Regions from separate parts of the Streptomyces sp. NBC_00076 genome, predicted to be linked through region 1. Evidence: riboswitches for the same ligand, from Rfam matches in the RefSeq annotation. Region 1 holds a riboswitch; each other region holds the start of a gene.
The links. Region 1 has a riboswitch for cobalamin ahead of OHA64_RS11015 (cobalamin biosynthesis protein). Riboswitches for the same ligand answer to the same signal wherever they lie in the genome.

Region 1 (10,177 bases):
TCCTGGAGATAGCGCTGGACCAGCGAGTCGGCGAGCGACTGGCCGACCTCCCAACTCAGCCTGGACGGAATGGCCTTGGGGTCGACGGAGTAGAAGTTGCGGCCGGTCGGCAGGACGTTGACGAGCCCGCGCGTCGGGGAGCCCGACGGGCCGGCCGGTACGTAACCACCGCTCAACGCCTTGAGGATGTGGTCGATCTCGTCCGTGGTCCGGGCCAGCCGCGGTACCACCTCGGCGCAGGCGAACTCCAGCACGGCGACGGCGGCGGGGAGTTCGGTGCCGAGCACCTCGCGCACCAGCGGCGCGCTCTCGGCGACCGCCCAGCCCCGCTCCTCCATGCCCTCGGCGAACCGCCGGCACAGCTGCTCCAGCAGGTCGACCGCGTCGGCCGCCGAACGGGCGGGCCCCTCGACGAGGTCCGTCAGCTCCACCGGCACCTTGAGCGGCGCTCCCGGCTCGGCGAGCAGCTCCTTCTCCACCAGTCCGAAGTGCTCGGCCAGCGACGCCCGCAGGCCCGGCAGCGCGTTCGCCTGCCCGCCCCACACCTGGGACGCCCGCAGCACGGCGAGCACGAGGTTCACCCGAGGCTCGCCGACCGGACCGCCACCGAGGATGTGCAGACCGTCCCGGATCTGCACGTCCTTGATCTCGCACAGATAGCCGTCGATGTGCATGACGAACTCGTCGAAGGAGTCGTCGTCCGGCTGGTCGTCGACATGCAGGTCGTGGTGCAGCTCGGCCGCCTTCACCAGCGTCCAGATCTGCGCCCGCACAGCCGGCGCCTTCGTCGGGTCCAGGTCGGAGACGAGCGCGTACTCGTCGAGGAGCTGCTCCAGCTTGGCCAGGTCGCCGTACGTGTCGGCGCGGGCCATCGGCGGCACCAGATGGTCGACGACGGTGGCGTGCCCGCGCCGCTTGGCCTGGGTGCCCTCGCCGGGGTCGTTGACGATGAAGGGGTAGATGAGCGGGAGTTCACCGAGTACGGCGTCGGGGGCGCAGCCGCCGCTGAGCCCGAGCCCCTTGCCCGGCAGCCACTCCATCGTGCCGTGCTTGCCCATGTGGACGACGGCGTCGGCGCCGAAACTGTTCTCCAGCCACCGGTAGGCCGCCATGTAGTGGTGCGACGGCGGCATGTCCGGGTCGTGGTAGATCGCGATCGGGTTCTCGCCGAAGCCGCGCGGCGGCTGGATCATCACGACGACGTTCCCGAACTGGAGCGAGGCGAGCACGATGTCGTCCCCGTCCACGTACAGGCTGCCCGGTGGCTCGCCCCACGCGTCCAGCATGCCGTCCCTGAGGTCCGGGGCGAGCGTGTCGAACCAGGCCCGGTAGTCGGCCAGCGGCACGCGCGCCGGGGCGGCGGCCAGCTGCTCCTCGGTGAGCCATTCGACGTCGTGGCCACCGGCGTTGATCAGCCGGTGGATCAGCTCGTCGCCGTTGTCGGGGTGGCCCTCGACGACGTATCCGGCGTCCCGGAGCGAGTCCAGCACCCGCACCGCCGAAGCGGGCGTGTCCAGACCCACGGCGTTGCCGACCCGGGAGTGCTTGGTCGGGTACGCGGTGAAGACCAGCGCGAGCTTCTTCTCGGCGTTCGGCTTGTGCTTCAACCGCGCGTGCCGCACGGCGATCCCGGCGACCCGCGCGGCCCGCTCGGGGTCGGCGACGTACACCGGCACGTCGGCCGTGTCGTCGTCGACCCGCTCCTTGAACGAGAAGGGGACGGTGATGAGGCGTCCGTCGAACTCCGGGATGGCGACCTGCATCGCCGCGTCCATGGGGGACAGGGCGGCGTCCGACTCGTCCCAGGCCTTCCTGGAGGACGTCAGACACAGCCCTTGCAGCACGGGGACGTCGAGGTCGGCGAGGGCTCCGATGTCCCAGGCCTCCTCGTCACCGCCGGCCGAGGCCTGCGAGGCGTGGGTGCCGCCGGCCGCGAGGACGGTGGCGACCAGGGCGTCGGCCTTCTGGAGGATCTCGTACAGCCCGGCGTCCGCGTCGCGCAGCGAACCGCAGTACACGGGGAGGGCGTTGACGCCCCTCGCCTCGATCGCGTCGCACAGCGTGTCCACGAAGGCGGTGTTGCCGCTCAGCTCATGGGCCCGGTAGAAGAGCACGCCGACGGTCGGACGGCCGGCCTCGAGCGCACGCTCTCCGTGCACCCCGAACTCGGGCATCTTCCGCGGCTCGACGAACCCCTCACCCGTCAGCAGCACGGTGTCCGACAGGAAGCGCGCCAGCTCGGTGAGGTTGTCGGGCCCGCCCTCCACGAGGTACCGCAACGCCTCGGCCACGACTCCGGCGGGCACCGACGACTCGGCCATCAACTCCGCGTCGGGAACGCTCTCCCCGCCCAGCAGCACCGTCGGGACACCGGACGCCTTCAGGGCCGCCAGCCCGTCCTCCCAGGCCCGCTTGCCACCGAGCAGTCGTACGACGGCGACGTCCGCGCCCTCGAGGAGTCCCGGCAGTTCCTCCGTGACGTCCACCCGGGTCGGATTGCCGATCCGGTACGAGGCACCCGAAGCGGCCCGGGCCGCCAGCAGGTCCGTGTCGGCGGTCGACAACAACAACACTGTGCTCATGCGGGCGCTCCCGGTGGAATGAAAGGCAGTCCTTGCGGCGCGCCGGACTCGATGAGCCGCCACAGCGCGTCCGTGTCCGCGTGCTGTTCGATCAGGTCGCCGAGCCGGTCGAGCTGCTCCTCGCGCAGCGCGGCGAACGAGGTGTCGGCGGCCGGCACGAAACGGCGGCCCGCGGCGGCCGCCACCTCGCGCAGGAAGGCCCGTCTGAAGCCGTCCGACTCCAGCGAGCCGTGCCAGTGGGTGCCCCAGGTCTGGCCGACCCGGCAGCCGTCCAGGCTGTGCCCCTGGCCGTCGGTGAGGAACGTGTCCCCGCCCGTGACATCGGCGATGCCGTGATGGATCTCGTACCCCTCGACCCGCTCGCCGAGGGCCTCCCCGACGGGCCGGGTGAGGGTCTTCTCGCGGGCGAACCGCACCCGGACGGGCAGGATCCCGAGCCCGTCCACATGCCCGCGACGGCTCTCGACGTCGTCCTCGATGTGCTCGCCGAGGACCTGGAAGCCACCGCAGATGCCGAGGACGGGCCGTTGCTCGGCGGCCCTGCGCCTGATGGCCTCGGCCAGCCCCCGCTCGTGGAGCCACTCCAGGGCACGGACCGTGCCCCGGGTACCCGGAATCACCACGAGATCGGCGTCGGCCAGCTCCTCGGGCCGGTCCACGAACCGCACGACGACGCCGGGTTCGGCGGCCAGCGCGTCCACGTCCGTGAAGTTGGACATGAGGGGGACCGCGCAGACGGCGACGCGCAGGACGTCCTCGCCGACGGGCGGGGAGAGGTTCGACTCCCGTACGGTCCCGCGCAGCGAGACACGCAGCCCGTCCTCCTCGTCGATGCCGAGGCCGTGCCGGAAGGGCAGGACGCCGTAGGTGTGCCGCCCGGTCAGCCCGTGCAGCATGTCGAGCCCGGGCTCCAACAGGCTGACGTCCCCCCGGAACTTGTTGACGAGGAACCCGGCGACGAGTTCCTGGTCCTCGGGCGAGAGCAGCGCGACGGTCCCGAAGAAGGAGGCGAAGACGCCCCCACGGTCGATGTCACCGACCACGAGCACGGGAAGCCGCGCATTGCGGGCGATGCCCATGTTCACGATGTCGGTCCGCCGCAGGTTGATCTCGGCGGGAGAGCCGGCCCCTTCACAGATCACCGCGTCATACGTGCCCCGCAACTGAGCGAGACAGTCGAGGACGGTCCCGAGAAGCTGTTGCTGCCGCCCACCGTGATAGCCGCGAGCACTCAGCTCCCCGACCGGCTTCCCCAGCAGGACGACCTGACTGCTCTGTTCACCGCCCGGCTTCAGCAGCACGGGGTTCATCGCCGCGGTCGGCTCCACCCGGCAGGCCTGAGCCTGCATGGCCTGCGCCCGCCCGATCTCCGCGCCCTCCCGCGTCACGAACGAGTTGAGGGACATGTTCTGCGCCTTGAAGGGCGCGACCTTGACGCCCTGCCGCACCAGCCACCGGCAGATCCCCGCGGTGACGACGCTCTTGCCGGCGTCGGAGGTGGTGCCGGCGACCAGAAGACCACCGTTCATGGCGTACGCCCCTTCGCTCGTTCCCCGGTCACGAGTCGTGCGGCGAGTCGTGCGGCGACGCTGACGACGAGCGCGAGCCGGCCGACGCGCCCCGAGAGGCGTACCGCCCGTTCGACGTCGTGCGACGTGACGGCCCGCCCTTCCCCGTTCAGCACGGGCCGGTGCTCCACCCGGCCCCCGTACGACAACGTCCCGCCCAGCCGCACCCCGAGGGCGCCCGCGAACGACGCCTCCACGGGCCCCGCGTTGGGACTGGGATGCTGTGCCGCGTCGGCCCGCCAGGCGCGCACGGCACCTCGCGGATCGGGTCCCGCGAGCGCCGCGAGGACGGCGGTCAGCCGCGCCCCCGGCCAGCCCGCGACATCGTCGAGCCGCGCGGACGCCCATCCGTAGCGCCGGTACCTGGGCGACTTGTGACCGACCATCGCGTCGAGGGTGTTGACGGCCCGGAACCCGAGAAGCCCGGGGACCCCGCCGACCGCTCCCCACACCAGCGCCCCCACCACGGCGTCGGAGGTGTTCTCGGCGACCGACTCCACGACCGCGCGCGCGATCCCGTCGGCGTCGAGCGCCTGCGGATCCCGCCCGCACAGATGCGGCAGCCGCGCCCGCGCCGCGGCGACATCCCCCGCCTCCAGCGCACGCCCGATGCTCCGGGCCTCCCGCGCGAGCGACGTCCCGCCGACGACCGCCCAGGTGGCGGCGCCGGTCAGCGCGACGGAAGCGGCGGGTGAGGTACGTACGGCACGAACGGCCGCGGACCCGAGCGCGACGGCGCCACCGGCGCACACGACGGCATGCAGAGAGCCCCAGCCCCGGTGGTCCCGCCACAACACCCGTTCCACGGCACCCGCGGCCCGCCCGAACAGGGCGACCGGATGCCCACGGCGAGGATCACCGAGGAGCAGGTCACCGAGGAGGCCGGCGGCGGCGCCGTACGCGAAGACGCGATCGGCACGCATGGGCTCAGCCGACCGCTGTCACAGACAGGGCGCAGCTACGGGATCTCGAACGGCAGCCGAGCATGGCGATATGTCCTCACTCAGGGTGTCCACGCCCTGGTTCGACGAGACCGGCGGCGAGAGTTCCTGGCTCCCGGGGCTTTCTACCCCGGTGACAGTGGCGGGACCGCGCCGGACTCGCACCGGCTTCCTCTTCTGCCGCCGTACATGGCCCCGGCAGTCCACCACGCACTTGGAAGGGCCGTCAACTTGCCGTTGACCTGCGAAGGGAGAGTGTGCTGAGACCCACACGCGCGCGGTCACAGCCGTCACAAAAGACATGGGGTGCGGGACGGCGAACCGTCCCGCACCCCATGTGTCGTCCGGGTGTCGCAGGTCAGGCGACGATCAGTGAGATCCCGTAGGCCACCGCGGCCGCGCACGCCGCGAAGCACGCGTACGCGCCGGTGACCGCGAGGGCGGCGGAGTCGCCCTGGGCCGTGGCCCGTTCGCGGCGCGACAGGCCCATGATGCCGAGGGTGAACAGGGCCACGAGGGCCACGGTGACCACGAGGCTGACGCCGAAGACGGAGCCGAGGGCCGCCCAGTCGATCTTCATACTGCTTCTTCCTTCGTGCCGGTGGGTGCCTGGGTGACCGGGCTCAGACGGTGGTCGTGGCCGGCGGTGTCGCGGCGTCGGTGGCCGCGGCGGTCGGGGCCGGGATCGTGGCCGTGAGCTCCTCGGTGACGGTGCCCGCCGGGGGCGGGGTCACGGCGGCGATCGCTGCGGTCACCACACCGGCCGGCTCACCGGTCCCGCTGGGCTCGTTGACGTTGCTCGCGTCGACGACCTCGCGACGGGAGACCTTCCAGATGGCCGCGCTGGAAGCGATCAGGAAGACGGCGACGAGGGCCGTGCCGTAGTCCCCGAGCCCGGTCACGTACTCGGCGAGCGCGCCGACCAGGGCCGCGGCGGGCAGGGTCAGACCCCACGCCACGAACATCCGGGTCGCCGTCGACCAGCGGACGACGCCGCCCTTGCGGCCGAGGCCCGCGCCCATCACCGAACCGGAGACCGAGTGCGTGGTGGAGAGGGAGAAGCCGAGGTGGGAGGAGGCCAGGATGACCGTGGCCGCGCTGGTCTGGGCGGCGAAGCCCTGCTGCGGCTGAAGGTCGGTCAGGCCCTTGCCCATGGTGCGGATGATTCGCCAGCCGCCGAGGTAGGTGCCGAGCGCGATGGCCAGGCCCGCCGACAGGATGACCCAGGTGGGCGGGTCGGAGTCGGGGGCGACGGCACCGCCGGCGACCAGGGCCAGGGTGATGATGCCCATCGTCTTCTGCGCGTCGTTGGTGCCGTGGGCCAGGGAGACCAGGCCGGCGGAGGCGATCTGCCCGGCGCGGTAGCCCTTCTCGGCGGCCTTGCCGTCGGCCTTCCGGCCGAGGGAGTACGACAGGCGGGTGGCCAGCATCGCCGCGAGCCCCGCGACGATCGGGGCCGCGATCGCCGGGATCAGGACCTTGGTGACGAGCACGTCACCGTGGACGGCGCCCGTGCCCGCCGAGGCGATGGTGGCGCCGATCAGACCGCCCATGAGGGCGTGCGAGGAACTGGAGGGAAGACCCACCAGCCAGGTCAGCAGGTTCCAGAGGATCGCGCCGACCAGGGCGGCGAAGATGACCTCGGGACGTATTCCGCTCTCGTCGACGAGACCCTTGGAGATCGTGTTGGCGACCTCCACGGAGAGGAAGGCACCCACAAGGTTCAGCACGGCGGACATGGCCACCGCGACCTTGGGCTTCAGTGCGCCGGTCGAGATGGTCGTGGCCATCGCGTTGGCGGTGTCGTGGAAACCGTTCGTGAAATCGAACGCGAGTGCGGTTACGACCACAATCGCGAGGATCAGCGAGAAGTTTTCCATTTACCCAGGCAATCGTTCGAAGTCATTGGCCGGACGAACGTAAGTAACCTGAATGAACGGAAGATGAACTGAAGCAGGCCACACGGTGTCCGGGAGCGATGGTTATCGCACCGCCGGGTCCGGCCGAGTCCCACCGGACCCGTGCGGCCCAAGTGCCCCTTGGTTACGCGCCCCTGGCGAACTTTCTGAGCTCGTTCAGGGATCCGTTGAAGAGGTTCTGGTCCCCCGGCAGGCCGCCCCTGTTGGCGTATTGCCAGAGCGTCCAGAACGACCATCCCGTCGGCAGAGCTCCCGCGTCCGCGGAGTCGTAGCGGGCCACCCACAGGGCGTGGTTCGCGGCGAAGGCGCGGCTGCCGCCGGTGCAGGTGTTCCACCAGTGGGCGGTGGTGTAGATCACCGGACGGCGGCCCGTGAGCCGCTTCACCTCGCCGCTGAACGACTTGATCCAGCTGACCATCCCGGCCTTGCTCAGCCCGTAGCACTTGTGTCGCTTGTCGTACGGGTTGTACTCGATGTCGAGCGCGGGCGGCAGCGTCCAGCCGTCGGCGCTCCAGGTGCCGCCGTTGCGCACGAAGTACGCCGCCTGTGTCCTGCCCGACGACCTGTCCGGCAGTGCGAAATGGTACGCCCCGCGGATGATGCCGACGTCGCGGGCCCCGTTGTACTGCCGGTCGAAGGACGGGTTGCGATAGGTGTGGGACTCGGTCGCCTTGACGTACACGAACCTGGCGCCGTTCGTCCTTGCCTTCTGCCAGTCGACGTTCCTCTGGTGGGAAGAGACGTCGTGTCCCTTCGGTGGGTCCGCCGCCGAGGCCGGCGTCCCGGCGAGAGCGACGCCCCCTACGGCGAGCGCCGCCACGGACGCCACCAGGGCGCTCCGGCGGCGGAACGGTGTGCGATCACGGGCCATGTGTCCCCCGGGAATGGCGACGTACACGACAAATCACCCAGAGGCTACTGGAAGATCACCGAATACTCGGTGATCTCCGGCCAAGCGATCAAAGAGTCTTTATGTGGCGGTACGTGACCTTTCGGAAGGGTGGATTCCGGCCTAAAGTGCCCCCGCCCCACGGCGAGTTGACGCCGGGCCTGGCAGGATCGGCACATGGTCGAGGAGCAGCGGGACCCGCGGGGCGTACGAGGCGCGAGTGAGGGCGCACAGGATGTGCGGGAGCCGCGGGGGAGGAGTGTGCGCCCCGAGGAGGCGCATGCCTGGGAGGCGCTCGTCGCCACCGCCCGCCGGACGGTTTCCGACGGACTGGTCGTCGGCACCTCCGGCAACGTCTCCGTGCGCGTCGAGGACACCGTGCTGGTCACGCCGTCGGGCGTGCCCTACGACCGGCTCACGCCGACGGACGTCACCGGCGTCGACCTCGACGGCCGCCAGGTGCTCGGCACGCTCGTCCCCACCAGTGAGCTGCCCATGCATCTCGCGGTCTACCGCACCACCGACGCCCGGGCCGTGGTCCACACCCACGCCGTGCACGCCACGGCCGTCTCGACGCTCGTCTCCGAGCTCCCGGCGGTCCACTACATGACCGTCGCGCTCGGCGGGACCGTCCGGGTTGCCCCGTATGCGACGTACGGCACCGACGAGTTGGCCGAGAACATGCTCCACGCCCTCGTCGACCGCTCCGGCTGCCTCCTCCAGAACCACGGCACCCTCACCCACGGCGCCACCCTCGACCAGGCCTACGACCGCACGGCCCAGCTGGAGTGGATGTGCCGCCTGTGGCTGACGGCCTCCTCGGTCCCGGGGATGTCGCCGACGCTGCTGACCGAGGCACAGGTGACGGAGGCGGGGGAGCGGCTGCGGGGGTACGGACAGCGGGGTTGAGGCTGCGGGGGTGAGGCCGCAGGCCCGAGGCTTCGGGCGGCGTGTGGCCCGCGGGGTTGAGGCCACGGGTGGCATGGTCGCCTGGACGCCCGGCAAGAGCGGTCACTCCGAGCCGTCCTCCCGCTGGCCGGTGACGGGGTGGGCCTGGACACTGGACGGGTGCGCACTGTCAAAGCGACGGCCGCTGCCGTCACCGCAGTTCTCGCCGCCGGCGCGGCGAGCGTCGTCGTCGGCCGACTCGCCGGCGACGCCGCACTCAAGGCGCCGCCCGGCCTCCCCCTGCCCACGGATCCCCGGCTCACCGTGCACGCCACGGCTGCGGGCCGGATCACCGTCACCCGCGACCTGGCCGCCCTGCGCCCGGGAACGTACGGTCTCGTCGGAGACGGATCGCACGCGGTCGTCGGTCCCGTCCTCGGCACGGAGACCCGCTCCGCGGACACCGTCGTACGACGCCTGGAGCGCGTCACTCACGGCACGGTGAAGCCCGGCGACAAGGTCTGGCTCACCCCGAGCCTCCACGTCGGCGACCCGGCCACCGCGCTCGGCCTGGACCACACCGACATGGACGTCCCCGGCGAACTCGGCACCCTGCCCGCCTGGTTCGTGCCCGGGATCCGGGACACCTGGGTGATCGCCGTGCACGGTCTGGGCACCACCCGCGAACACCCCATGAACATCATGGAGTTCCTGCACCACCACCGCTTCCCGGTGCTGGCCCTCGCCTACCGCGGTGACCCGGGCGCCCCCCGCCGACCGGACGGGCTGAACCACTTCGGCGAGACCGAGTGGCACGACCTGGACGCGGCCATCCGGCACGCCGTGGCCCACGGCGCCCGCCGGGTCGTCCTGCACGGCTGGTCCACCGGCGCCACCATGGCGCTGCGCGCCGCCGCGCGCTCGGAACTGAGCGAACGCATCGCGGGCCTCGTGCTGGACTCCCCGGTGCTCAGTTGGCAGACGACGCTGCGCGCCCTGGCCGCCGCCCGCCACACCCCGGGCGTCCTGCTGCCGCTCGCGGTGCGCGCCGCACAGGGCCGCACCGGCATGTCCGCCGATCCCCTCGTCGGCGCCGACGCCGATGTCGCCGCGCCCGGCCGTGCCCTGGCACCGACCCTGATCTTCCACGGCCCCGACGACCGGGTGGCCCCCTGGGGTCCGTCCCGTCGCCTCGCCGCCGCCCACCCCGACCGCGTGGCCCTCCACACCGTGCGCCAGGCCCCGCACGCGGCCATGTGGAACGCCGACCCTGAGGCCTACGAAGAGGCACTGCGCCGCTTCCTGACCCCTCTGATGTGACACACCCGCCGCGATTCCCCCTCCTCGGCCGCCCCTCGGCCGGCTCTCTTCACCGCTGCTTCGCCCCTCG
Region 2 (10,177 bases), 1.5 Mb from region 1:
TCTGCGGTCGCACTTCCAGCGCATCCTCGCCACCACACCGAGCGAGTACCGGCGCACCTTCGCCCAGGGCGAGTAGGCGCACCACCTGGCGCGATCCTTTTGAACGGTGGCGATCGCGCCGCTGTCAGTGGCCGCGGCCGCGAGCGAGGCTGGATGGCGAACGGAAGGGACACCATTCATGACTCGCATCGCCATCAACGGATTCGGCCGCATCGGACGCAATGTGCTGCGTGCCCTGCTCGAACGCCACAGCGCCCTTGAGGTCGTCGCCGTCAACGACCTCACGGAGCCGGCCACACTCGCGCGACTGCTCGCCTACGACAGCACGGCCGGCCGGCTCGGTCGTCCGGTGACCGCAGACGGGGACGCCCTGGTGGTCGACGGCCGCCGCATCACGGTCCTGGCCGAGCGTGAGCCGGCGCAGCTGCCGTGGGCCGAACTCGGCGTCGACATCGTCCTCGAAGCGACCGGTCGTTTCACCTCGGCCAAGGCCGCCCGCGCGCACCTCGATGCGGGCGCGAAGAAGGTCCTCGTCAGCGCGCCGTCCGACGGCGCCGACGTCACTCTCGCGTTCGGGGTCAACACCGACGCGTACGACCCGGCCGTGCACACGATCGTCTCCAACGCCTCGTGCACGACCAACGCGCTGGCACCACTGGCCGCGGTGCTCGACGAGCTCGCCGGCATCGAGCACGGCTTCATGACGACGGTGCACGCGTACACGCAGGAGCAGAACCTCCAGGACGGCCCGCACCGCGACGCACGTCGTGCCCGAGCCGCCGCCGTCAACATCGTGCCGACCACGACGGGCGCCGCCAAGGCGATCGGCCTCGTGCTGCCGAACCTGGAGGGCAGGCTCTCGGGTGACTCGATCCGCGTGCCTGTTCCGGTGGGCTCGATCGTCGAACTCAACACGACCGTCTCCCGCGACGTGACGCGCGAGGACGTGCTGGCCGCGTACCGCTCCGCGGCTCAGGGGCCGCTCGCCGGGGTCCTGGAGTACTCGGACTTCCCGCTGGTGTCCTCCGACATCACGGGCAATCCGGCCTCCTCGATCTTCGACTCGGAACTCACCCGGGTCGACGGCCGGCACGTGAAGGTGGTCGCCTGGTACGACAACGAGTGGGGCTTCTCGAACCGTGTGATCGACACGCTCGAGCTCCTCGCGACCCCCTGACCGAGCGGGAATTGGAACGGGCAACGGGCGGGTCCTTGGATCCGCCCACGCAAACCAACACATCGGATCTCTTCCTAAGCGTTGACGACTCCTCGCGCCATCTCTACCTTTCGGTCAGAGATAGCTCCGATGAATCTCTGTGAGTCGTACGAGCCAGGAGGCGCGATGCCCAGCCCGTCCAGCCGTCGTTCCAGCCGTCCGTCCAGGCGTACGGTACTTGCCACCGGCTCCGCGCTCGGCGGGACACTGCTCGCGGGAGGCCTGCCCGCCCCGGCCGCGGCGGCGAGCTCCGCCCCGCAGGGCTCCGACCCCTGGCGCACCGTCCTCGACGACGCCGACCTGGTCTGGCAGCGGATGCCGAAGACCTGGTACGAGGGCCCGTATCTGGGCAATGGCTTCCTCGGTTCGGGGATCTACGCCGAACCGGGCACCGAAGCCGACACCTTCCAGGCCGTCCGTTTCAACGTGCAGCACTCCGAAGTCCAGGATCACCGCCCGCAGTTCGGGTCGCTCTTCGGCCTCGCACGACTGCCGATCGGCTACCTGACACTGGAGCCGGTAGGCACGATCACCGGCCTCGACTGGCGACTCGGACTGCACGACGCCGAACTGACCGGCACGCTCACCACGGGCCGAGGCACGCTCACGATCCGCGCCCTGGTGCACAACTCCCGCTCCGTGCTGGCCATCGAGGTGACGCCGAGCGAGGGGGAGCGCGACTTCACGTGGGAGTTCCACCCGGCGCAGGCGATCAGCCCGCGCGCCGCGTTCAAGCCGATACCTCAGGGGTACGAGGCCAACCCGCCCGCCCAGACGGGGCTGTACGACGGCATCTCCGCCGCCGTGCAGCCGCTGCTCGCCGGCGGGCAGCACGTCACCGCGTGGCGGGAGCGCACGCGGGGGCGTGCTCGGACGTTGTACGTGCATGTCGCGCACTCGTATCCGAAGCCGACGGCGCTCGGGCGCGCGCTGGCCGCGGTGCGGGACGCCTCGAAACTCTCGTACGACGCACTGGCGGTGGCGCATCGCGCCTGGTGGCACGCCTACTACCGGAAGAGTTTCCTCTCGCTGCCCGATGCCCGCATGCAGCGCTTCTACTGGATCCAGCTGTACAAGACGGCGTCCGCGGCACGGCGCGACGCGCCCGCGATGGCCACGAGCGGGCCCTGGCTGGAGCCCACGCCATGGCCGGCGACCTGGTGGAACCTGAACGTGCAATTGGAGTACTGGCTGATCCACGGCTCCAACCACCTCGAACTCGACGCCGTGACGAGGGCGTTGAGTGAGTTCCGGGACAACCTCAGGGCGGAGATGGCGCCCGCGTACCGCGCCGACTCACTGGGCATCCCGCGGACCACCGACGCCTCGCTGGTCAACGGTGGCGCGACGGACCCCGCACTGGGCTACGGCGTCGGCATCCCCGGCCAGGACCCGCCGACTCCCGAGGTCGGCAACCTCACCTGGGCCCTGCACAACGTCTGGCTCAGTTATCGCCACACGATGGACGAGTCGATCCTCCGCGACGTCCTCTTCCCTCTCCTCCGCAAGGCGATCAACTACTACCTGCACTTCCTGGAGCCGGGCGCCGACGGCAAACTGCACCTGCCGGCCACCTTCTCGCCCGAGTACGGGGGCAACTCACGGGACTGCAACTTCGACCTGATGCTGCTGACGTGGGGCTGCCGCACCCTCCTCGATTCCGCCGAACTCCTCGGTATCGACGATGAGTTGGCGCCGCGCTGGCGAGACGTCCTGACCCGGCGGGTCGCGTATCCGACCGACGACAACGGCTTCATGATCGGCGCGGACATCCCCTTCGCGAAGTCGCACCGTCACTACTCACACCTCCTGGCGGTGTACCCGCTGTACGAACTCACCGGCCGTACGCCCGACGAAAAGGCCCTGATCGAGAAGTCGCTGGCGCACTGGGTGGGCTTCGAAGGCGCCCTCCAGGGCTATACGTTCACGGGCGCGGCCTCGATGTCGGCCATGCTGGGAAAGGGCGAGGACGCGCTCAGCTACCTCGGACAGCTGATGACCCGCTTCATCCAGCCCAACACCATGTACAAGGAGTCGGGCCCGGTCATCGAGACCCCCCTCTCGGCCGCCCAGTCCCTCCACGACATGGTCTGCCAGTCCTGGGGCGACACCATCCGCGTCTTCCCCGCGCTGCCCGCCGCCTGGGCGGATCTGGCGGTGCACAACTTCCGTACCCAGGGGGCGTTCCTGCTCAGTGCCGTACGCAAGGACGGGGTGACCCGCTGGGTCCGGCTGGTCAGCGAGGCGGGCGCCCCCTGTGTCGTACGGCATGGCGTCCCCGGCCCGATCGAGGTACGGAACGGGGGCGGGAGGCCGCTGCGCTACGAGTCCTTGGGTGATGGGACGATCCAAGTCGCTCTGCGCAAGGGCGAGTCCGCCCTGATCACCGCCAAGGGCGACCGTCCCGACCTGCGGATCACCCCCGTCGAGCCGAACGAGGAGGCGCCGCGCTGGGGACTGCCCGCATGACCGGCGCGCGACCGCACGTGGCAGCGCCGCGTGCTCCTGTCTCGTTCGCGTGTGACCGGTGAGCGGACGGTGATCCGGGTCACCTGGCGGGGGAGAACGCGATCACGCCAGGTGGGGCGGTATTGGCGGTGGACCCGACACACGGTACCGTCGCTCTGATATCGACGACGGCACACGGAAGCCGGTGAGAACCCGGCACGGTCGCGCCACTGTGGACGGTGTCCCCCGAGGGGGCGCACCGCGAGTCAGACCCGTGGCCGTCGTCATGTGCACCACCGAGATGGGACGCGAACTCCCAGAGGAGGCCCTGCCATGGCTCAGCATGTCGCCCAGCCGACAACCACCACGCCCGTCGTTCCCGCCAAGCTCCCGCTGAAGGCCATCGCCCCCTGGGCGGTCTTCTTCGGCATCCTGATGCTGGTCCTGCTCTACTTCGTCGGCGCCGAACAGGGGGCGACCTCAGTCGTCTCCGGCGGGGACGTCCACGAGTGGGTTCACGACGCCCGCCACCTCCTCGGCTTCCCCTGCCACTGATCTAGGGACGCCGCACACCCCATGAACTCCGCGACAGTAAGAAACCTGCTCGTTCGGGGCATGCTCGCCGGCCTCGGCGCCGGCGTGCTCGCCCTGATCGTCGCCTACTTCCTCGGTGAACCGAATGTCGACAGCGCCATCGGTTTCGAGGAGTCCCATGCCCCCGCCCACGAGCACGAGGTCGAACTCGTCTCCCATTCCCTGCAGTCCACCGCGGGCCTCGCCACCGGCGTGCTCATCTACGGGGTGGCGTTCGGCGGCATAGCCGCTCTCGCCTTCTGCTTCGCGCTCGGCCGCGTGGGCCGCTTCACCCCGCGGGCCACGGCGCTATTGCTGTCGGGGGCCGCGCTGCTCGCCGTGTACGTCGTTCCGTTCCTGAAGTACCCGGCCAACCCGCCCGCGGTGGGGGACCACGACACCATCGGCAAGCGCACCACGCTGTACTTCCTGATGATGGTGCTCGGGGTGCTCCTCGCGGTCGCCGCGGTGATCGCGGGCAAGCGGCTCGCGCCGAAGCTCGGCACCTGGTACGCCACCGTCGTCGCCGTCCTCGGCTTCGCCGTCGTGATCGGGCTGGCGTACGCGTTCCTGCCCGCCATCAACGAGGTGCCGAGCGACTTCCCGGCCGCCTTGCTGTGGCGGTTCCGTCTGTCGGCCCTCGCCATGCAGATCACGCTGTGGGGAGGTTTCGGCCTAGTCTTCGGTGAACTGGCGCAGCGGCTGTTGCACCCGAAGCCGGCCACGGTGTCCGCGGGGACGACCGTAGCCGCTCCGTAATGACGCGGGGCCCGTTGGGCCGGCTTCGCTCAGTGGTCCGCCACTGCCTCGGCCGAGTCCAACGGGTGCCCGAGCCGCAGGTTCCAGCGGCCAACGCGTCCACTGATGGTGGTGGCCGTCAGCGGTGGCACGTCGAGACGCCAGAAGGCCGCTGAGGGCGCTCCCAGCACGTGGACCACCGCGGCCCGCACGACCTCCGGCTCGACGACGGCGAGCGTACGGCCGCCCGCGTCCTGGGAGGCCGCGAGCCAGCGTGTCACCCGCTCGCACATGTCCTCCACGGACTCCCCGCCGTGTGGCGCGGACGCGGGGTCGGTGAGCCAGCGGGTCACCGCCTCCGGCTCACCGGCGCCGACCTCGGCCAGAGTCAGGCCCCGCCAGCGTCCCACCTCCAGTGCCGCCAACTCCGCTGCCTGCGCGCCGTCGAGACCGAGTGCGGCAGCCGTCTCCTGACAACGCACAGTGGGAGAGACCACGACACGCACGGCGGCCGGCAGGGACGCCGCCGCGGCACGGGCCCGCGCCGCCCCGTCGGCGTCGATCGAGCCCCCGTCGTCGAAGCGGGCCTGGCGCAGGGACGAACTCATCGCGGGTGAGATGAAGGTGACGCGAGCGGTCACGTGGTGGCTCCTCCTGACGCGGTCAAGGTGTGCGGGTCTCCACCCGGTACGGCACATGCGTGTGCCGGTCGGCAGAGATGGTCGGCCGTCCACCGACCGGGCCCGACGCGTGCAGCCCTTGACGGGTGTGCACTGCTCGCCGTGCGCCCCCAACTCGCCGACCGCGCGGTCGAGCTCTGCGGGCGCGGCGGCGATGTCGTTGAGCGCGACGGAGACGCGTAGGCCTACGCCGCGGTCAGGTGCCACACTGTGCGGCGCTTCGGTTATGCGTCGGCCTTTGCGGGCTGCTCCTCGGCCTGCTTCGGTGCGGCCTGCTTGGGTGCGGCCTGCTTCGGTGCGGTCTGCTTCGGCGCGTCGGGAGCGGTGTAGAAGACGGATGCTCCCTGCTTCGAGCGCTGCGCCTGGCTCTTGGCGACCAGCCCTTCGAGTGTCGTGCGCACCACGGTGGTCTTGACGCCGCGCTCGGGGTGGGACTTGTCGAGGGCAGTCGTGATCTCCGCTGCCGAACGCGGTTCCTTCTGCTCGGTGAGGTGGCGGCGGACCAGGTCGACAAGCGTCGGCTGGGCCGACTTCGCGGCTTCGGGCTTCCCCGCGGGCTTCTCGGCAGCGGACTTGCCGGCAGCCGTCTTCCCGGCAGTCGCCTTGCCGGCGACCGCCTTGGCGGCAACCGACTTCCCCGCCGGCGCCTTGGCGGCAGCCGGCTTCTCGGCAGTGGACTTGCCGGCAGTGGACTTGGCTGCGGTCTTGCCGGCTGCGGCCCGGCCGGGCTGAGGGGCGGTCTTCTTCGTTCCCGCTCGCTTGCCTGTGCCGGACCCGGTGGCCGTCTTCTTGCGGGGAGCGGGTACCGCGACACTGTCCGAAGGGACCGCGGGCTGCGCGGATGCCGGTGCTGTGCCGATCGCCTGCTGGATGTTGGTCAGCACCGAGTGGTCACGCTGGAGGGCCGCCAACTGCTCCTGCAGCGTGGCGATTTCCCCACCGATGCGTTCTTGCTCCTTGGTGTTGCGTTCGAGGTCGGTGGCTACCTGGGTGGTGTACTGCGATGTCAGTTCGGTCACTGAGGTGTTCTGCGACATGAGTGCACAACCTTTCCTCGGCTCGAGGCCGGAGTCGAAGGGACTGCCGCACGAGTGTGTCTCGGACGATGGCTACGGGGCGGCAGTCACATACAAGGCGCAGTGCCCTGTCGTAGCGATAGTACGGACAACAAGAGCGGGTTGTTCTCTTCGCGCAGATCCCCGCACTGACATCAGTGTTCTGTGGGTGATGGTGGGACCCGTGCACGCGAGTCGTCCAACTGCCCGGCGGACCGTGCCGGAAGCCATGTCTCCGGTGCCGGCGGCCGGTGTGCGAGGATCCCTCGGCAGGTGGCGACGGAGACCGTAGCGGTGACATCAGTGCGTGACTCAGGCCACAGGAACTCCTTCCGTGTCGCGGAGAGAAGTGGTCGTGAGGGATTCAGAAAACGATGTGCGCCGCCGAGTGCGCGAGGGGGACCGTGAGGCGTTCGCCCAGCTGTACGAGGAGTTCGCCCGAGCCGTGTACAACCACGGGCTGCGCTTGACCGGCGACTGGTCGACGGCCGAAGAGATCATGTCCGACACGTTCCTGACCGCGTGGCGGACCCGCGAACGTGTGCTGGAGGACGGCGGCTCCCTGTTGCCCTGGCTGCTGGGCATCGCCACACACAAGGCTGACAACGCCCGCCGGGGAGTGCGCAGACGGCAACTGTTCCTGGCACGTCAGCCGCAGCCACGCGTGGAAGAGGATTTCGCGCCCCGAACAGTCGGGCGCATCGACGACGCACGGTACCTGCGCGCCGTCCAGGCCTCCCTGGGCCGACTCAGACGCCAGGAGCGGGAGGTTCTCGCCTTGTGTGTCTGGTCCGGCCTGGACTACCAGCAGACGGCCGAAGCCCTGGGCATCGCCGTGGGAACCGTGCGTTCCCGTCTGTCGCGTGCCCGCAAGAAGCTCGCCCGACTCGCGGCAGAAGAGCGGGAACCACCCACGGCCCGCGGAGAGATGACAAGTGCGGCCGCGATCGCGGCCCTGCCCGTACGGGAGGAGCTCACATGAACGACAAGGCCACGGGGGCTTCCCCTGAGCGCCACGGCGACCGTGACGAGATCGCCCGCCTGCTGCCGGCCCCTGCCGACTGGGACCTTCCGCGCGAGCAGCACCTTCGGCACAAGGACCTTCTGATGCATCACATGGACCACGACCAGGTCACCCGTACCCGGCCCGCTCGTCGGCTGCTGCGCCCCGCGGTGCTGGCGCCGGCGACCGCCCTGGCCCTGGCCTGCGCCGTGACCGCGGGAATCACACTGACCGGCAGTGACCGGGGGCCCGCCGGCACCGCGTCGCACCGTGCGGCCACCGACATGCAGCCCGCCGCCGCGCTCCTGGACCGGATCTCCGACGCCACGGAGACGCGCACCGACCCCACGGTGCGCGACGACCAGTTCGTGTACACCCGGGAGAAGCTCCAAGGAGCCGACCTGACCAGCGGGAAGGCTGTCCTCGACCCGTTGGTGGAACGTGAGGTGTGGGCCGCACAGGACCCGAGGCCCCTGCGGAAGCTCGGCCTGATGCGCGAGGACGGTGAGACCCTCCCCATCAACGCCGAACTCGGTGACACCAACGGCACACCGGCCGGCATCAACAGGCCCACCTACCACTGGCTCAGCTCACTGCCCGCCGACCCCGACAAGCTGCTGACCTATCTGTACGCCAAGACCCCGCATCCCGAGGGCCGGGAACGCGACCAGGCGGTGTTCGAGCAGATCGGATCCCTGGTCGGCGGGGTGATGCCGCCCCGTACCGCCGCCGCCCTCTACCGGGCCGCGGCGAAGATCCCCGGTGTCACCCCGGCCCCTCAGGCCCGCGACGCGATCGGCCGCAAGGGCCTCGGCATCGCCCGCGACGACACACGCTACGGCCTGCGCACCGAGTGGGTCTTCGACAAGAAGGACTTCTCCTTCCTCGGCTCCCGCACCTATCTGACCAAGGACGCCTCATACGCGAAGGCGGGCGCGCTGCTCTCCAGCGAGGCCGAACTGGAACACGCCGTCGTCGACGCAGCCGGCCGGCAGCCGGGCGACGCACAGCGCGCACAGGACGAGCGACAGGACTGACCGTCACCGGGCGCCGCGCGCGGCGGCCGAGGGCCGCCGCGCGCCGGCGCTCAGACCCCAGTCCGCTCCACGGGAATCCACAGCTCGGCGTCCGCCTGCGCCGCGTCCTGCGACAGCCGGGTCCGCAGGATCTCGGGCCCCGGACGGCTCCGGTACGGGTTGGACGGGAACCACTGGGTGAACACGTCCCGCCACAGGTACTGGAGTGCCTGCGGAAACGGCCCGGAGTTCTTGAAGACGGCCCACGTACCGGCCGGGACGGTGAGCGAGTCCATGTCCTCAGGCACGGCGGCCCGGGTCACCACGCCATGGTAGTAGTCGAGTTCGGTTCCCTCGGCCCGGCTCTCGTCCAGGTTGTCGCTCACCGCGACGATCCCTTCGGGCGCCTGATCTGACAGGCTCTGGATCCGCTGAAGCGTCTCCTGGCCGATGCCGCGGATGAAGGCGGCGATGGCCGGGTTCATCCCCTCGTGCACGAGGGGGACCCGCGCCTTCCTGCCGACCACACGGAATTCCTCCTTCTCCACGACCCTGTACCGCATGCTGCTGCTCCCTTCGACGATGAGGCGGAAGGACATCCGTGGCTGGGACTGCAGACTCGCACCGCCCCGCCTGGCCTCGCCGGGTCCGACGCCGTGCATCGCGCGGAACGCACGCGCGAACGCCTCCCCGGAGGTGTAGCCGTAACGCACCGCGACCTCCAGCAACGTCCGCTCCCCGGCCAGTACTTCGGCACCCGCGACCGTCAGCCGTCTGCGGCGGATGTATTCCGACAGCGGAATCCCCGCCAGCGCGGAGAACAGCCGACGGAAGTGGTACTCCGACGTCACCGCGATCCGCGCCAGGTCTGCCACCTTGATCCGCTGATCGAGGTGGCGCTCGATGTGCTCCATGGCCTGGTTCAGCCGCTCCAGCACCCCGGTCTCCTTCCCTTTCGATCACTCACGTTAGGAAGGACCCACCCTGCCGGACCCGACATCCTGTGCCCGGTCCGGTCGGGTGCGCCGGCCCCCGGAACGGTTCCGCTGTTCGGCGGGTCCCCTTCGAATTTCCCGTACCGGCGGCTTGCCGGGCCGGCCGGGGTGGCGCGCGGGGTTACCGTCGGCGGCATGGTCGGTGATCGCCGAGGGTGGCGCCAGTGTGTGCTGAGTGGGGCCGTGTTCGCCGTGTGCATGGTCGGTACCACGCTGCCGACACCCCTCTACGGCCTCTATCAGGAGAAGTTCGGGTTCTCCGAGCTGACGGTGACCGTGGTGTACGCCGTGTACGCCTTCGGGGTCATCGGAGTGCTGCTGCTGGCGGGCAACGTCTCGGATGCCGTGGGCAGGCGGCCGGTGCTGCTGGTGGGCCTGGGATTCGCGGCGGCGAGCGCTGTCTGTTTCCTCTGTGCCACCGGGCTGGCCTGGCTGTACGCGGGGCGGTTGTTG
Region 3 (10,177 bases), 1.1 Mb from region 1:
GAATACCGCGCCACCGGCGACGAGCCCTGGCAGACCCAGGGTCTGGGCGACGACCCCACCGCCGTCACCCAGCAGCACGTGCTGACCCAGCTGGAGCACCTGCGCAGCTACCCCTACGTGGCCCGGCGTATCGCGTCGGGGCGGCTGCGGCTGCACGCCTGGTTCTACACCGTCGAGACCGGCGAGGTCCTGGCCTGCACGCCGGGCAGCCGGACCTTCAAGCCCCTGTAACCGGCCGAGGCACACGTCCCGCACGTCCGCTTCGGTCGCTCTTCACGCGACGTTCCTTCCCCCACAGAGAGAACGCCATGACCTCACCTTTCTCTTCCCTGCGGTCCGCGCTGCGGACCGACTTCACCTCCTCCCTCGTCGTCTTCCTCGTCGCCCTGCCGCTATGCGTGGGCGTCGCCGTCGCCTCCGGTGTCCCGGCCGAACTCGGCCTGATCACCGGCATCGTGGGCGGCCTGATCACCGGCTTCCTGCCCGGCAGCAGCCTTCAGGTATCCGGACCCGCAGCCGGACTGACCGTGCTCGTCCTGACCGCCGTGACCGAGTACGGCCTGCCCGCCCTCGGCGTGATCGTGCTGGCCACCGGCTTGATCCAACTCGCGCTGGGTGCACTTCGGTTGGGCCGCCTCTTCAGGGCGATCTCCCTGTCCGTGGTGCACGGCATGCTCGCCGGCATCGGCCTGGTACTGATCGCCGGACAGCTGTACACGCTCGCCGGCCAAAAAGCCCCCGGCAGCGGTACGGCCAATGTCGCGGGCCTGTACGACCTGGCAGTCGACGTCCTGATGTCAAACACGGCACTCATCGCGGTCGCCACCGGCACCGGCACCATCGCGATCATGACGCTGTGGAAGAAGCTGCCTGGCAAGGCGCAGCTGTTGCCCGGCCCGCTCGTCGCGGTCGGCGCGGCCACCCTCGCCACCTTCGCCTTCGACCTGCCCATCTCGCGGGTCGAGGTGAGCGGCCTGGTAGAGGCAATCCAGCCGCCCGGGCTGGGTGACTTCGGGAAGCTGGCCGACGTCGGCCTGCTGACCACCATCGTCGCGTTCACCCTGATCGCCTCCGCCGAGTCGTTGTTCAGCGCGGCGGCGGTCGACCGGCTGCACGACGGCCCGAAAACCGACTACGACAAGGAGTTGATGGCCCAGGGCGCTGGCAACACGGCATGCGGGCTGCTCGGCGCGCTGCCGATGACCGCGGTGATCGTGCGAAGCTCCGCGAACGTGGCTGCGGGCGCCCGCACCAAGGTCTCCCGCGTCCTGCACGGTGTGTGGCTGCTGCTGTTCGCCGCTCTCCTGCCCTCCGCCCTGAGCATGATCCCGACAGCCGCGCTGGCCGGGGTCCTCATCCACGCCGGCTTCAAACTGATGCCCGTCAAGGAACTGGGCCCGCTGTGGCGCGAGCACCGGGGCGAAGCCGTGGTGCTGGTGGTCACCGCAGGGGCGATCCTGGTCACCAACATGTTCGAAGGCGTCCTGATCGGCCTGCTGCTGTCGGTGGTCAAGGCGGCGTGGGAGACCTCGCACGTCCACATCGACGTCGACGACAACGGTGACGACGCGGTGCGGGTGCGGATCCGCGGGCACGCGACCTTCCTGCGTCTGCCGCACATCCTCGACACCCTGGAGCAACTGCCCCCCGACCGGCCCGTCGAGCTCAACCTCGCCGGACTGCGCCATCTCGACCACGCCTGCATGAGCGCCTTGCAGAACTGGGCCGACCTGCACAACGCCCACACCGTCCAGCCCGAGCCCTCGCCCGCCTGGGCATGAGTGCCGGCCCGTGGGGCGGTTGTCCCGACCGCCCCACGGGCTCGCGATGACATACGGGGTGAACAGCCACTTACGTTCACCCGTACCCCTTGTCGTACCCCTGTCCGTCGGTTCGGACAGGAAGAGCGTGGATACGCGGATACGGAGTAGGACGTGCCTCAGCAGTCACAGGAGCGGTCGCGGGGACGCAGCGGCCGCATCACGCCCACGGCCCGCCTGGTTCGTTGCGCAGCCCTGGCCGGGAGCCTGACCCTCCTTCCGTTGGCCACGGCCTGCAGCGCAGGCCAGGACGATGCCGCCGACAAGAGCAAGGCGTCGCCGACGACAGTGACCGCTGCCCCGGCAGCGGGGGTCGTGGCTCCGGCGAAGGTCGAGGTGATCGCCAACCTGACCGGCTGCAAGCCCAAGATCCGTATCGAGGCGGACGAACTGCGCCAGGGCATCTGCCACACGAAGAAGATCGACTATCTCATCACCACCTTCCCCGAGGAGAAGTACAAGCAGGCGTGGCTGGACTCCGCCGCTGTCTATGGCGGCAAGTACCTGGTCGGCTCGCGCTGGATCGTCAGCGTCAAGAAGCCGGCGATGCTGGAGCAGTTCCGTGCCAAGCTCGGCGGTGAGATCCAGCAACTGCGCGGCATAGGCCCGAGCGCGGCCCCGAGCGCGTCGTAACGGCGTCCCTCTTTTCTCTCCCCTCACGCCGCGACCGCGACGTACGATCCGCCGCTTGGAGGCTGCTTCATGCAAACGGCATCGCGCCGGACCAGGAAACCGCTGACCGCCCTCCTCCTGGTCGGCACCGTGCTCGCCTTCCTCCTCGGTGGCGCAGGTTCCGCCTCGGCCCACGCCACCATGAGCAGGTCGGACCCGGCGGACTCCACGGTCCTCAAGACGGCCCCGAAGCGGATCACGCTCACCTTCTCCGAAACCGTCCGCCTCTCCGACGGCTCGCTGCGCGTACTGTCCCCGAAGAACCTGCGGGTCGACCGCGGGCCGGTCAAGCACGCACCGGGCAAACCGAACACCGCGCAGTTGGCCCTGGTTGGCAAGATGCCCCAAGGTACCTACACGGTGGGCTGGCGGGCCGTCTCCGCAGACAGCCACCCGATCTCCGGCGCGTTCACCTTCTCCATCGGACAGCCCTCCGCCACCACGGCCGTGGTGGCCACCGAAGCCACGGACGACACCGCTGCCGCCCGCCTGTACGAGATCGGCCGCTACGTCGCCTACGGCGGCCTGGCCCTGCTGATCGGCGTCGCCCTGTTCGTCCTGACGTGCTGGCCCGCTGCTGCTGGACTGCGCCCACTGCGCAAGCTCTTGCTGACCGGCTGGGCGACACTTGCCGCCTCGACCCTCTTCCTGTTGCTCCTACGCGGCCCGTACGAGAGCGGCAGGAGCCTCACCTCGGTGTTCGACCTGTCGCTCATGGGCCAGACCATCACGGGCAGAAGCGGCATGGCTCTCGGAGTACGGCTGGTACTGCTCGTCGCGGTGGGCATTGTCCTGACACGGTTCGGTACCCGGCTCGCCCGCCTGACCGCCCGGCCCCTGCCCGCTGCTGATGTCGAGCCCGCGGCCGATGAGGTTGTTGAGCAACGGCCCCTGGGGACCGGCGTGCAGGCTGTGGGCGCGCTGTTCGCCGTCGGTCTGGCTCTCACCTGGGCTGCTGCCGAGCACGCCTCCGCCGGTATCCAGGTCCCGCTGGCGATCCCCGTCTCCGTACTGCACCTGTTGGCCATGGCGGTATGGCTGGGGGGTCTGGTCGCGTTGGCGGTCGCGCTGTACCGAGTACCAACTGGCACGGCGGTCCCGGTGTCGGTGGTCGCACGTTTCTCCCGCCTGGCCTTCGCCGCGGTCGTCGTCCTGGTCGCGACCGGCCTCTACCAGTCCTGGCGCCAGGTCGGCTCCCTGGATGCGGTGACCACCACCGAGTACGGCAGGCTCCTCGCCCTCAAGGCCGGAGCCGTGGTCGTGGTGCTGATGGTGGCGTCCTTCTCCCGCCAGTGGACCGCGCAACTCGTCCCCGAGCCGCCGGTAGAAACCCTGCCGCAAGCCTCACCCGCACCCGCGCGGGTGGCACAGGCCGTCGCCGTCGGGGCGTCCTCGACGAGCGTGAGCACAGCGGACGGCGAGGACAGCGTGGTTCGACCGCTGGCTCCGCCCGACGCGGCCGGGGGCGCTGATTCGCCTGCCGATTCCCTGTCTGGCCCCGACGGATACCGGCGCAGTCTGCGCCGTTCGGTCGCCGCTGAAGCCGTCCTCGGTGTCGTGGTCCTGGCGATCACCACACTTCTGACCGGGACCCAGCCCAGCCGCGCCGCCGTGGAAACCGCTGCTGCGGCTACCGAAGCGCAGGCGCCCACGGCGCGGATGGTGATGGTGCCCTTCGACACCGGGATTCCGAACGGGAGCGGCAAGGTGCAGATCACCTTCGCACCCGGGCGCGTCGGCGACAACACGGTGGAAGCCGTGGTGTACGGAGCGGACGGGGGCCTCATAGCTATTCCCGAACTCCGTCTCACCCTCACACATCGGGCCCAGCAGCTCGGTCCGCTGGATGCGAAACTCGTCGACCGGAAAGGCTATTTTGCCGCCGACCGGCTGCGGATTCCGTTGTCCGGTGTGTGGACCATGAACGTCACCGTGCGCCTCACCGACGTCGACCAGGTCACTGTCGCCAAAGACGTGACCATCCGCCCGACACCGGCCTGACCGGCCGACAGGCACAGCAACGGCGGGGCTACCGGGCGCGCCCCCGGTAGCCCCGCCGCATGTCTTCCTGTTCAGACGGCCAGTGAGGAGACCTTCCCGCGGACCGGCTTTGGCTCGAGGACGCGTTCGGCCAGGAAACCGAACAGCAACCCGAACCCGGCCCACAGCACGGCATGGATGCCGATCGACGCCAGGCGGAACTCCCACAGGTCGGTCGCCGGGAAGCTCTTGGGCGTGTTGTCCCCGTGCGGCAGGACGGCCATCGCGACCGCCATCACCGCGACGAAGGCGACGCCCGCGGCGATGGAGGCGTTCCAGTTGCCCCACGCCGGGGCGAGTCTGCGGCCCAGCAGGGTCGCCGCGATGCCCAGCAGCACACTGAGGGCGATCATTCCCACGAACAGGATGGTGCGCTTGCCGATGGTGTCCGGGTTGCCGACGGCGGGCGGGTTCGCCGGGTACTTCAGGATCGGGACCAGGTAGACGAGCAGGAACCCGGCGAGCGCGGTGAACGCCGCCGTCGCCCGTGCCCCGAACCGGCCGATGCGGCCCAGCGCGAAGCAGAACGCGAGCGCCGCGATACCCCCGATGGCGATGCCGAAGACGAGCACGCCCGTGGCAAGTCCGGCGGTCGACTGCAGGGTGCGGCTGACGAGTTCCTCGCCGCCGTGTTCATGGGAGTTGGCCTCTTCGAACGCGATGGCCGCGTCGACGGGGCCTTCTCCGACCAGGAAGGCGAAGACGAAGGCGAGCACGCCGGCGGCGAGGCCGGCGAGCATGCCGCGTACCAGCAAGGTGCGTACGGTGACGGAGTTCATGGTGAGGGCTCCGTCAGTGGCAGGGGAAGCCGAGGAGGTGGCGGGCGTCGTGCACCCACTCGTGCACGCCCTCACCGGAGACCACGGCGGTGGCGCCCTGCTCGGCGCCGACGAAGTACAGCAGGACCAGCATCAGGACGCCGAAGAAGACGGCCCAGGGGGCGATCGCCCGCAGCGGCAGCGGCGTGAGGGTCTGGGTGGTGGGGGTGGGGGCGGCAGTGGACTGCGCCATGGCGAGACCTCCTCGGGAACTACGCGTCCCGCATCGTGTGGAGCACTCGACGACAGCGTTGGGTCTGACTCACCACCCTCGCCTGGCTGGCGGGGTGGCACACAGTGGCGCGACCGTGCCGGGCTTGCACCGGCTTCCGTGGCGCTGTCGTCCTTGTCGCCCCAGATGGTAGGGGCAACAGGGACTTCGGCCAACATGGCGTATGCCACCTACGATGAACCGACCTCGGGGAAAGGGCCCTTCATGACCGTCCGGCTCACGCTGCTGTGCGCCGCAGCCCCTACGGAGCGCGACGTGCGTTTCGGTGGGGACACGGCGTTGGACGAGCGGGCTATGGGGCAGGCGCGCAGAGTCGCCGGATCGCTTTCCGCGGCCACCGTCCGGCTGACGGCGCCTTCGCAGCGGTGCCGGCAGACAGCCCAGGCCCTGGGATGGGACGCCGTCGCCATGGAGCCGGCCCTGCGGGACATGGACATGGGCAGCTGGCAGGGCCGGACTCTGGACGAGGTCGCGGCCAGTGACGGTGCCGGGCTCGCCGTATGGATGTCGGATCCGCAAGCGGCCCCGCACGGTGGCGAGTCCGTGGCGCAGGTGTGCCACCGGATCGCCGCCTGGCTGGAAGAGCTGCCCGCCGATCCAGGCCGGGTAGTGGCTGTGGTCGAACAGGCCGTGGCGCGCGCAGCACTGCTGCACGCGATGGGCGCGCCTCAGCAGTCGTTCTGGCGCGTCGACGTTCCGCCAGTGTCCGCCTTCCAAATCATCGGCCGGTCCGGCCGCTGGAACCTGCGGATCGGTGCTGTGGGGAGCGTTGAGTCGCGCTAGCCGGGGGTCGGTTCGTAGGAGCTGATCGTGTACAGGGCTTCGTCGTCGATGGAGTTCTTGTCCCAGTCCAGGGAGATCCGCAGGGGGTGGCCATCGGCGGCGTAGTCCGCCTCAGCCGTGTCAGCGTCCTCGCTGCGGGCCCGATTCAGTGTCTTCAACAGCTCGCCGATGGTGGGTACGTCGCCTGGCAGATCCTGCGCCTGCCTCCGGCTGTCCTCGTCCAGCCCGACCACCTCCGCCGCCTTCCCGTTGCGCACCTTCACCCGGAACGTCCCCGCCAGGACCTGGGTGCTCGACGTCAACGTGTACGAGTACGAGGCCGGTTCCTCCCAAGTACTCATCGGCTCGTTGGGTTCGGTCGATTCGGCGGATTTCGACGAGCCGCAGGCTGCGGTCGCGCATACGAAGGCGCCGAGCAGCGCGGCCCTGGCCACGCATCGGGCACGGGAACGTCCAGCGGTCATGGTGACTCCTCGGGTCCGGTTACCGCTGTGACGCCGGACGACCCAGGAACGTTCACGGTGGTGCCTGTCGGTGCCTTGGGACGACGGCAGTGCCGCCCCAAGGCACCCACGGCGAACGTCAGCTCTCGCTGGAGGAGGCAGCTCGGCGCTTGACCAGCCACCAGGCCCCGCCGCCGAGCACGAGCAGGGCTACGACCATCACTGCGACCAGGGCGCCGGAGGACCTGCCGTCGTCCTCGTCGGCCGCCGTGTCACTGGCAGCAGGCGAGGCGTCCGACTCGCTTGCGGCGGTGGAAGGCGTGGAGGCGGCCGCACTGGGCGTCGCGCTCACCGTCGCAGTCGGGCTGGGGCTGACCGGCTTGGCGCCCGGGGCCGCGGCCTTCAGCTTCAGCACGGGAGCGGGCTGCTCGGGCTCCTTGCCGCCGGTGGGCAGCTCGATCCAGCGGGAGACCTCCCCGTCGCTGTAGGTCTCGACGGTCTTGAACGCGAGTTCCTTCGCGTCCGGCAGCTGCCGGACCTTGATCTTGTGCTCGCCGTCGACGCCTGCCTTCAGCGCCGGGCCGGCGACGGTGTAGCCGTCCTTGGTGGCCGTCAGCTTCCAGCCCTTGGGGCCCTCGTCAAGGGTGACGTCGGCGGGGGCGATGCCCTCGGGCAGGACGACGCGCAGCTCGGTGAAGCCCGCAGAGTCGGACTCGGCCTCGGAGACGAAGCTCAGGGTGACGTTCTCCGCCAGGGCCTGAGGCTTGTCGGCCTCGACCTCCGCGTGTGCGGCGGCCGGTGCGGCCAGGGCGAGCGTGGCCGTCAGCGCGACGGCACCGGCTAGGACGAAACGACGGCCGGCACACGCCAGCGGACGGGAGGAAATGGACACAGGGAAGCTCCTTGCAGACACGGGAGAATCCGGCCCCGCAGACACCAGGACCGGTGAAGGACTGGAGGGTGCTCCCGTCGCGGTGGGCCCCTGCGCACCACCACGTGCTCCAGTACTTCCTCCCAGGCCTGCGCCGCCACCGCGAAGAACGCACCCGTCCGCAGCCTGGGCAGCAGGGGCATCACCCGGTCCGGATCGGCGATCGCTCGCGGCAGCACCTGGGCCAGGGCCGCCGCAGCCGCTCTGGCCAGCGTGCGCAGCGTGCCGAGCGCCGCCGTCATCCGCACGTCCGCCCGGTGCAGCAGCCAGGCCACCACCACAGCGGCGGCCGTGTGAACCGTCGTCATCGCCGCTCCGGCGTGATGCCAGGAGTGTCCGTCACCAGTGGCAGCGGAGAGATGACCGGCGTGCATCGTGTGCTGAGGCATCACCATCGAGGTGTCGCCGTCCGCGTAGGACAGCGCGAGATGCAGCACCCCCTGCATCGCCAGCGTGGAAACGACCGTCGCGATAGGTGCGTAGCGGCGCCGCGCGAGCGGCCAGACCACCGAGAACTGCGCCACGATCAAAACAGCCACCAACCGCCAGGACACCGTGCCTTCGGCGACCGCGTGGTGCCCGAAGGTCGCGAGTACGGTGCCGAGCACGGCGAACACACCGGCTCGCGCGCACGCTCCCGCGTGGCTGGCCCGGCCTGCTCCGGCACGTTCCTTGTGCCCGGTCACGTGATCAGGTGGCACGGTCGCCCATCATCCCCTACCGGCCGGGGACCGTACGCATGCTGTCGCACCCTGTTCGAGTTCTTACGATCGCGTGGCGAGCGCCTCGGCCAGCAACTCGGGTGTGCGGGTGGCGAGGTAGAGATAGGGGGTGGGGTCGTCGGGGTCGAGGACCTCGACGCGCACGGCGCCGGGGAGGAAACTGCGCAGCACCATGAAGGCCCGCAGATCGGCCTTGTGCGTCCGCCAGGCGCGCGCTTCGTCCCCGTGGAGGGCCTCCGGCTGTCCAAGCGCCGTCAGTGGGATGCGGGCGTCGGCCACGAACAGCGTGTCGGCGGTGACCCGGATCCGTGTCGATCCCTGCCCGCTGACGTACATCCCGGCCAGACAGGTGCCGATGCTCAGCGCGATGAGCGCGGCAATGCCCCCGTAGGGAAGGAAGACCAGGGCGAGGGAGATACCGAAGAGCGCGGCGATGAGCCACCAGGTTTTTGGGGCGGTCAGGCGTTCGTCGTAGACGAGCCGGCTGGTGGAGGTCACGGGCGTTCACCTTGTCGTAGACGTCGGGTCGGGTGGGGCTGTTCACAGGGGCAGGAAGGCGCTGGCGCGCGGGTGGTACTGGAGGGTTGCGCCGGTGTCGATCTCGTGGAACCAGGCGTGCAGGTGCAGTGACCGGTCGGCCAGCCGGGCTGTGACGCTCGGATAGCTGCTGAGGGCGTCGAGTTGAGCGAGCACGTGCCAGTGCCCGGCGGCGGTGAGGTCTCCGGCCAGCGGGGCCGGATCGTCGTCGGACTCCGTGATGCCGGAGGCCGTCAGGCTGTCGTGCATGGCCGCGGTGACGACGTCGCAGTGCGAGTGGCCGCAGACGATGATGTCCGAAACCTTCAGCTCGTTGACCGCGTACTCGACCGTCCTGGACTCGCCGGTCGGCGCCTGCGCGTCGTAGGGCGGTATCACCCCTCCGTACGTGCGCAGTTCGAAGAGGTCTCCGGGCCGGGCGGCGGTGAGCAGGGCGGGCACGATGCGGGCGTCGGAGCAGGAGATGAACATCGCCCGTGGCCGGTGGTGCTGGGTGAGGCCGGCCAGGTGCAGCGTGTGGGCTGCCGCACGGGCGCGGAAGACACGCACCTGGTCGATCAGGTACTGCATGGTGCCTCCGCACTCGGTCAGTCGGACAGCCGGGCATCGATGAGCGCCTTGAACGCCTCGTACGATGCGGGGTTGGTGATCCGTTCTCCGTCGAGGAAGAACGTCGGGGTGCCCTGGACGCCCAGGCCGAGGCCGTCGCGCTTGTCGTCCTGGACGCGTCCGGCCACTTCCGGGTCGGCGAGGTCGGCGTCGAACCTGTCCATGTCCAGGCCGAGTTTCTTCGCGTAGCCGCGGAAGACGGACTCCTTCCACTCCTGCGACTCGCCCCACTCCTTCTGGGTGGTGAAGAGCTTGGTGTACATCTCCTCGAACTTGCCCTGGCGGGCGGCGGCTTCGGCGGTGCGGGCGGCGAGTTCGCCGTTGCGGTGGCCGGGCATGGGGAAGTAGCGGGCGACGAAGGTGACGCGGTCGCCGTACTCCTTGCGCAGTTGCTCCACGGCCGGGTAGTAGGCTCCGCACGACTCGCACTCGAAATCCAGGAACTCGACGAACGTCAGCTCGCTCTTCTTCGGCTCGGTGAGGCGGTGGCTGGTATCGCGGACGGGCAGCGCCTCGGCGGCCGGCTGCACATCAAGGCCGCCGCTGTTCCGGTTGTCCGGGGCGAGTAGG

Region 2: it holds a riboswitch for cobalamin, as region 1 does, so the genes downstream of both, OHA64_RS04235 (CbtB-domain containing protein) here and OHA64_RS11015 (cobalamin biosynthesis protein) in region 1, are expected to answer to the same signal.
Region 3: it holds a riboswitch for cobalamin, as region 1 does, so the genes downstream of both, OHA64_RS15840 (CbtB-domain containing protein) here and OHA64_RS11015 (cobalamin biosynthesis protein) in region 1, are expected to answer to the same signal.

Annotation. Positions count from the first base shown of each region.
Region 1 is NZ_CP108242.1:2,399,333-2,409,509, reverse strand. It holds gene cobN (cobaltochelatase subunit CobN) at 1-2,582, opposite strand, end outside; gene OHA64_RS11020 (cobyric acid synthase) at 2,579-4,111, opposite strand; gene OHA64_RS11015 (cobalamin biosynthesis protein) at 4,108-5,073, opposite strand; cobalamin riboswitch at 5,174-5,306, opposite strand; gene OHA64_RS11010 (hypothetical protein) at 5,450-5,671, opposite strand; gene OHA64_RS11005 (anion permease) at 5,715-6,971, opposite strand; gene OHA64_RS11000 (lysozyme) at 7,135-7,881, opposite strand; gene OHA64_RS10995 (class II aldolase/adducin family protein) at 8,077-8,808, shown strand; gene OHA64_RS10990 (alpha/beta hydrolase) at 8,968-10,107, shown strand.
Region 2 is NZ_CP108242.1:876,179-886,355, reverse strand. It holds gene OHA64_RS04250 (GlxA family transcriptional regulator) at 1-76, shown strand, start outside; gene gap (type I glyceraldehyde-3-phosphate dehydrogenase) at 179-1,177, shown strand; gene OHA64_RS04240 (glycosyl hydrolase family 95 catalytic domain-containing protein) at 1,343-3,685, shown strand; cobalamin riboswitch at 3,817-3,961, shown strand; gene OHA64_RS04235 (CbtB-domain containing protein) at 3,998-4,219, shown strand; gene OHA64_RS04230 (CbtA family protein) at 4,241-4,996, shown strand; gene OHA64_RS04225 (histidine phosphatase family protein) at 5,026-5,616, opposite strand; gene OHA64_RS04220 (hypothetical protein) at 5,880-6,692, opposite strand; gene OHA64_RS04215 (RNA polymerase sigma factor) at 7,087-7,692, shown strand; gene OHA64_RS04210 (CU044_5270 family protein) at 7,689-8,750, shown strand; gene OHA64_RS04205 (GyrI-like domain-containing protein) at 8,801-9,667, opposite strand; gene OHA64_RS04200 (MFS transporter) at 9,860-10,177, shown strand, end outside.
Region 3 is NZ_CP108242.1:3,467,613-3,477,789, reverse strand. It holds gene OHA64_RS15865 (carbonic anhydrase) at 1-231, shown strand, start outside; gene OHA64_RS15860 (SulP family inorganic anion transporter) at 309-1,781, shown strand; gene OHA64_RS15855 (hypothetical protein) at 1,935-2,453, shown strand; gene OHA64_RS15850 (copper resistance CopC/CopD family protein) at 2,523-4,493, shown strand; gene OHA64_RS15845 (CbtA family protein) at 4,565-5,311, opposite strand; gene OHA64_RS15840 (CbtB-domain containing protein) at 5,325-5,543, opposite strand; cobalamin riboswitch at 5,601-5,727, opposite strand; gene OHA64_RS15835 (histidine phosphatase family protein) at 5,739-6,365, shown strand; gene OHA64_RS15830 (DUF6174 domain-containing protein) at 6,362-6,829, opposite strand; gene OHA64_RS15825 (DUF1775 domain-containing protein) at 6,948-7,694, opposite strand; gene OHA64_RS15820 (hypothetical protein) at 7,649-8,440, opposite strand; gene OHA64_RS15815 (DUF3093 domain-containing protein) at 8,504-8,959, opposite strand; gene OHA64_RS15810 (carbonic anhydrase) at 9,002-9,568, opposite strand; gene OHA64_RS15805 (DsbA family protein) at 9,586-10,177, opposite strand, start outside.